DNA from 3 places in the Arthrobacter pigmenti genome. Region 2 is predicted to be linked to each of the others. Evidence: predicted binding sites of a transcription regulator. Region 2 holds the regulator's gene; each other region holds the start of a gene.
The links. Region 2 encodes LexA, which represses DNA repair genes until DNA is damaged. Its sites were predicted from a motif close to TCGAACANNTGTTCGA; they were not measured.
Positions count from the first base shown of each region.

Region 1 (2,263 bases), 1.5 Mb from region 2:
TCGGGGTTGCCGGAGGTGGAGACGAGGGCGGCGCTGCCGTCGTCGTCGACCCCCAGGAAAGCCTGCGGCGACCCGGCCGCCGAACACGCGTCCAACGCGACACTGAGGCCGCCGTCGGTACCGTTCTTGAAGCCGACCGGCATTGAAAGACCCGACGCCAGCTGACGGTGAATCTGGCTTTCAGTGGTGCGGGCGCCGATAGCGCCCCAACTCACGAGGTCCGCTACGTACTGGGGGCTTATCGGTTCAAGGAACTCGGTGCCAACCGGGAGGCCGAGTTCTCCCACGTTGTGGAGGAAACCCCGTGCGGCGCGGAGACCGGCGCCGATGTCATGGGTACCATCCAAATGTGGATCGTTGATGAGACCCTTCCAACCGATGGTGGTCCGCGGCTTCTCGAAGTAGGCGCGCATCACAATGAGAAGGTCCTCACGGTGCTGCGACGCTGCTCCAGCCAACAGGTTCGCGTACTCAAGGCCCGCTTCCGTGTCGTGGATAGAGCAGGGCCCGACGACGACGAGGAGCCGGTCGTCAAGACCGTTGAGTACAGCGCGTACTTCCTCGCGGGAGCGCTGGATGTGCTCCGTCAGGGATGCGTTGCAGGGAAGTTCAGCTACAAGCGCTGACGGCGAGGGCAGTGGTTCGATTCTTCGTACACGGACGTTGGATGAACCTGCAGTGGTGAGTGTATTCATGGTCCCGGCTTTCGAGGGTGGTGTTCCTCAGCGGGGACTGTTCTCCAGAACCCGCCGTGGAAACGACGAAGGGCAGGAAGCGTGTCCTGCCCTATTGGCTCTGAAGGTGTTGGTCAGCGTTTTAGGCCGCGGGCTCCTCCAGAGCCAACGAAAAATACGCATACCAACGGATTGTCATGACATGAAGCGTAGCGGCACCTGCCCGATTCGGCCAAGTGTGTGCCTGAGTGTGACGAGTTTTCGAAGCCGGCGGGCGAGGATTCGCCGGGGCGATTCACCTACCGTTAATTGCAGTGACCGAGCTTCTAATTGCAGTGACCGAGCTTCGCATGCGGCTCATGGGATAGCGTGCAGGCGTTTCCCACAAGCTCTCCCATTCGTATATGTTTTCGAATACAATTAGGTATGAGCTTAGCCGCGGTCATCGACACCCCCGACGTCGGTGATGAGCGCACCGGCTCTGTCTCTGAAATCGGTGGCCGGCCTGCCGATTCCGGGCGCTCTCCTGCCGAGTTGAACCGGCTGGTCGCCTCGTTCGCAGCCGGGTTCACCCAGAGCTACCCAGGTCTGGGGCAGCCCGACCTGGCGGAGCATCTTGCCAGCATTGAGGAACTATCCCGGACCGTGGAGTACCTCCAGGTCGTCGCCGCTACTGCGGTGGATCGCAGCAACGCCGCCGCAGGAGGACGGCCCGCCGAAGGAAACCCCTCCACCGGTGGTGCCGGATTCGTCTTCAACACCTCCCACGTGAACACTCCGGACGTCAACACACCCGGCTTCAACACTCCCGGCTTCAACACCGCTCAGGGTAGGCGCTCGGTGTATCGGTGCACCGCGGAGTACCTGCAGGACCGGCTACGGATCAGCCGCAGCGAAGCCACCCGCAGACTCCGCCTCGGCGCCAAACTCCTACCCCGCATCACCCTCACCGGCGACACCCTCCCGGCACCCCTGGAACACCTCGCAGCAGCCGTATCCCCCAATAAGACCTCCCCCAGTAACATCTCCGGAAGTAACATCTCCGGAAGTAACATCTCTGCCGGGGACGTCTCTGGCAGCAAGGTCTCCGGCCGGTCAGCAACCCTGATCGCCACCGCACTGGACCGGGCCCGCTTCGTTGCTGAACCCGCGGTACTGGAGACCATGGAAGCTCAACTCACCGCTAGCGCCACCACCTATGACCCGGACTTCCTTACCCGGCTGATCCGCCGCTGGGAAGCACACCTGGACCCCGACGGACCAGAACCCACCGACAAGGAACTCACCGCACGCCAAGGCGTGTTCCTGCGCGGCGAGAAACGCGGACTACACCTGTTGGACATCGCAGCCACCGACGAACAATACGAATACCTCACCACCGTCATGAACACCACCACCAACCCCCGCACACAACCCGGCGGTAATGATGGCGCCGCTGGCGTCTCCTCCGCACCGGTCCGCGAGCGTGAGGAAACCTTCGAAACCCGGACCCGAGCCCAACTACTCCTCGACGGGCTCATCGGCGCCTGCCAGATAGCACTGGCCACCGACCAGCTGCCGGCAACCGGAGGGCACCGACCACAACTCCT
Region 1 is NZ_JAATJL010000001.1:2,662,638-2,664,900, forward strand. Features, by position in the region: gene BJ994_RS12445 (3-deoxy-7-phosphoheptulonate synthase) at 1-695, opposite strand, end outside; gene BJ994_RS12450 (HNH endonuclease signature motif containing protein) at 1,101-2,263, shown strand, end outside.
Region 1: a site for LexA is predicted at 1,073-1,088, ahead of BJ994_RS12450 (HNH endonuclease signature motif containing protein). Genes of this name have one in related genera too.

Region 2 (2,263 bases):
AGCTGGCGGAACTTGAGGCACTGATCCGGGCCTCCCGAGGAGGAACGCTGGGCTTGTTCTCATCCCGGCGTGCAGCGGAGGAGGCAGCCGATGCACTCCGCACCAGAGTTGATGTCGAGATCCTGTGCCAGGGGGAGTCGTCCATGGCATCCCTCGTGAGCCAGTTCTCGGATGAACCGGACACCTGTCTCTTCGGCACCATGTCCCTCTGGCAGGGTGTGGATGTGCCGGGCAGGTCCTGCCGCCTGGTGGTTATCGACCGCATACCTTTCCCCCGCCCGGATGACCCGTTGATGACGGCGCGCACCAGGGCGGTTGCACAGGCCGGGGGCAACGGCTTCATGAGCGTGTCGGCAACCCACGCCGCAGTTCGGCTCGCGCAGGGCGCGGGCCGCCTCATCCGTTCCGGCGACGATCGCGGAATGGTGGCAATCCTCGACTCACGTCTGGCAAGCGCCAGGTATGGCGGCTTCCTGAGGGCGGCGCTTCCCCCATTCTGGCCAACCACCGACCGTGCTACGGCGCTTGCCGTGCTCTCGCGGTTAGCCGCGGCACAGCCCGTCTAGCCGAAGCTGACCAGCTAAAGCGCCCGCATCACCGATACGACTTTGCCCATGATGGCGGCGTGGTCTCCCAGAATGGGTTCGTAATTGGTGTTCTGCGGAAGCAGCCAGGTGTGCCCGTCGCGCTGGCGGAACGTTTTGACCGTTGCCTCATCATCAAGAAGGGCCGCAACGACATCGCCGTTGTCCGCGGTATTTTGTCGCCGCACCACAACCCAGTCGCCGTCGCAAATCGCGGCGTCGATCATCGAATCTCCCGAAACGCGAAGCATGAACAGCTCGCCATGACCCACCAGCTGACGGGGGAGCGGCATGACGTCTTCGATCACCTGGTCAGCGAGAATCGGTCCTCCCGCCGCGATGCGGCCAACCAGGGGGACCATTGCTGCGTCAACAGCCGCGTTGACCGGTTCGTCATCCTGCTCCGGAGAACTGGGTAGTGGGCGCGGAGAGTCCTGACCGAGCGTGAGAGGAAGCAGAATCTCCATTGCGCGCGGCCGCTTTGGATCGCGGCGGATGTAGCCCATCCGTTCAAGCTGTGACAGCTGGTGGGTGACGCTGGAAAGGCTGGCAAGACCGACGGTGTCACCGATTTCTCTCATCGACGGCGGGTAACCGTGTGCGGCGACACTGCGCTGGATAGTCTCCAGGATCTTCTTCTGACGGGGGGTCAGGCCCTTGGGCGTGGCGCGTCCCCGTGGACGGCCGCGTCCGCGCTTGGCTGCGGCCTCCGGTGCCTCGGTGGTCTCCTCTGCCGCACTGAGATCTCCCACGAAACGTACATCCCTTCGCTGTGGTGGAGGTGCTTCTGCGACCTTCCAACCAGTTTTGTCAGTGGTGGGTGATGAGCTGGTTTTCGAAGCGGCCGGACCATTCACCCTTGCCAGCAACGCTAGGGGACATGAGACGTCTTTTCAAACATTTGTTCGAGCGAGTCTCGACAGTATTAGTCCAAAGATGCTAAAAATATAACGAGAAGAATAGAACACAGCTTCGAATCGAAGCGGTCCTTCATATTCAGCAGTAGAAAGGCGGACGTGATGTCAACGCTACAACTTGCAGGGCCGGGCTCGGCTGGACACACCATGGAGCGCTCGGATGCCGGCGTTCCGCGGGTTCACCTGACGCGCCGGGGTTGGTTGGTCCTCGTGGCGGTGCCGCTAGCCCTGGTCGCGGCAGCCGCCATGATCCTTGCTGCCTCGCTCACGTCTCAGGCGAAGGCTGCCGGGAGCGCCGGCGGCGTCACGGAAACCGTACAGGTGGATGTTGCGGTCGGCCAGACGCTGTGGGGACTGGCTGCCGAGTACGCGCCGGACCGGGATCCGCGGGAGGTAGTGGCCGAGATCGCCGAACTGAATGCGTTGACCACCTCAACCGTCCAGGCGGGCCAGGCGCTGCACATTCCTGTCAGCACGCCGTAACCGCCTTGTCTGCCACGTAATATCACGGCGCCGCTTTCTGCGGATTCCCTCCCAGAGACCTTGCTCCCTTAAACTCGGTTGGTGACCGATCAGCTTGAACGTCTCAACCGTCTGCCGCTTCGAGAGAACCTCCGCGGCCTGCAGCCCTATGGCGCGCCCCAATTGGACGTACCCATCCTGCTGAACGTGAATGAGAACACCCACGGCGTTCCCGAGGATGTCCGGCAGGCAATAGTTCGGGCCGTGGAACAGACCGTTGCCGGGTTGAACCGTTACCCG
Region 2 is NZ_JAATJL010000001.1:1,136,599-1,138,861, forward strand. Features, by position in the region: gene BJ994_RS05250 (ATP-dependent DNA helicase) at 1-566, shown strand, start outside; gene lexA (transcriptional repressor LexA) at 581-1,336, opposite strand; gene BJ994_RS05260 (LysM peptidoglycan-binding domain-containing protein) at 1,604-1,984, shown strand; gene BJ994_RS05265 (histidinol-phosphate transaminase) at 2,066-2,263, shown strand, end outside.

Region 3 (2,263 bases), 300 kb from region 2:
CTGATGCGCAGCGGTGCGTTCATCTCCGCCGCGATGATCATTGCCAGCGTAGTCTTGCCAAGTCCGGGTGGCCCTGAAAGGAGCACGTGGTCGGCACTCCGGCCGCGCAGTCTGGATGCTTCCAGTACCAGGGAAAGCTGACGCCGGACCCGGGCCTGGCCCACAAAGTCATCGAGGTTCTTCGGGCGCAGTGCCGCTTCGACAGCCCGATCCTCCGGATCTACTGCTGCAGAAACGAGCGGCTGCTCGTTGCGGTCTTCGGTGTTCTCTGCCATGGGAACTCCTACGACCGCACGGACGCGCGCGCGCCGTCCTGACCGAGCCGCCGCAGAGTGAGTTTCAGGATGGATCCCACGTTGCCGCCGGCGGCAACCTCCGGCGAATCCTGGACGGCCGCGTCAATGGCGGCTCCGGCGTCTTTCTCGGACCAGCCAAGGCCCATCATCGCCGCGAGCACCTGCCCCTGCCAGGGATTCGACGTCGTAGCGGCTGGACCTGATTCCAGCGGCACAAGTTTGTCCGCCAGTTCCAGCACGATACGCCGCGCTCCCTTCGGTCCGATCCCCGGTACCTTGCTGAACGCCTTATCATCGCCCGAGGACGCAGCAACACGGATGGCCTCCGGAGTGTGTACGGCGAGTACTGCCAGGGCCAGCCGCGGACCCACGCCGCTGACACCAAGCAGGGTTTCGAATACTTCGCGCTCCTCCGGCTCCGAGAATCCGAACAATGTCATGGAATCCTCGCGGACGATCAGCGCGGTAAAGACCCTGGCCTGATTACCGACACGCAGGTTGGCGAGCGTTTGAGGCGTTGCCTGGACCAGCATTCCAAACCCGCTTACATCCAGGACTGCGGAATGCAGGCCGACATGGCTGACGGTTCCGGTCAGAGAGCTAATCATGCGCTGCGGCTCCAAGCTGGTCGAAGGGGAATATCACCGAACATATCTACGAATCAGCGTACGGCCCGCCCTGGACATTCCTGCAACCGCCACACCGAAGGAGCGCTACCTCACCGCCGTCGTCGTGCCTTTGCTTCCGCTTCAGCCCACAGACGCTGGGCCGCCGTCAGCCCCGTGCTTCCCGACTGCAACTGTGCCGGCGACGACGCCCCCGTGCGCCACGCGTGGGTGATGGCGAGCGCCAGCGCGTCTGCGGCGTCGGCCGGTGTCGGTGCCGTGGAGAGCCGCAGGATCTTCGTCACCATCTTGGTAACGGCCGTTTTGTCCGACTGGCCGTTACCTGTGACCGCTGCCTTGACCTCGGTCGGCGTGTGAAGAGCCACCGGAATGCCGCGCCGCGCCGCCGCGACGATCACCACTCCCGAGGCCTGCGCCGTACCCATGACCGTGCTGACATTGAGCTGGCTGAAGACGCGTTCGACGGCGAGGACCGCCGGTGCGTGGGCGTCCAGCCAAATATCCACCGACTCCGCGATCTTCAGCAACCGTTTGTCGAGGCTCTGATCTGCCGGCGTGCCCACCACCCCGACGGCGACGAGCGTGGCGCGGCGGTTCGGCTCAACGTCGACGACGGCGAGTCCACAGCGCGTCAGTCCGGGATCCACTCCCATCACGCGCACGGTCATCCCGGGGTGCTCCCTGTCATGCGGCGGTGCCTGCGGTGGAAGGACTAATCGTCGCTGTCCAGTTCGGCAAGGACGTCCTCATTGAGGTCAGCGTTGGAGTACACGTTCTGCACATCGTCGAGCTCTTCGAGGGCGTCGACCAGTTTGAGGAATTTGCGCGCGGCGTCGGCATCCAGTTCCACCTGCATCGAGGGAACGAACTCAACCTCATCGGTTTCATACTCGATGCCGGCCTCTTCCAGTCCCGCAACGACGGCGCGCAGATCCGACGGCTCCGAGTGCACGTCGAAGGAATCACCGGATTCCATGACTTCTTCGGCGCCGGCGTCGAGGACCGCCATCAGGACGTCCTCCTCGCTCAGCTCCTTCCGGGGAAGGGTGACAACGCCCTTGCGGGAGAACAGGTACGCCACAGACCCGGGGTCGGCGATGGTGCCGCCGTTGCGCGTAATCGCAACGCGGACTTCCGAGGCAGCGCGGTTCTTGTTGTCGGTCAGGCACTCGATCAGCAGGGCTGAACCCTGCGGGCCGCGTGCTTCGTAAATGATTTCCGAGTAGTCAATCACCTCGCCGGTGAGGCCCGCGCCACGCTTGATTGCGCGGTCGATGTTGTCATTGGGCACCGATGTCTTCTTGGCCTTTTGCACGGCGAGTTCCAGCGCCGGGTTGCCGG
Region 3 is NZ_JAATJL010000001.1:1,439,714-1,441,976, reverse strand. Features, by position in the region: gene ruvB (Holliday junction branch migration DNA helicase RuvB) at 1-275, opposite strand, end outside; gene ruvA (Holliday junction branch migration protein RuvA) at 284-904, opposite strand; gene ruvC (crossover junction endodeoxyribonuclease RuvC) at 1,015-1,590, opposite strand; gene BJ994_RS06585 (YebC/PmpR family DNA-binding transcriptional regulator) at 1,635-2,263, opposite strand, start outside.
Region 3: a site for LexA is predicted at 941-956, ahead of ruvA (Holliday junction branch migration protein RuvA). Genes of this name have one in related genera too.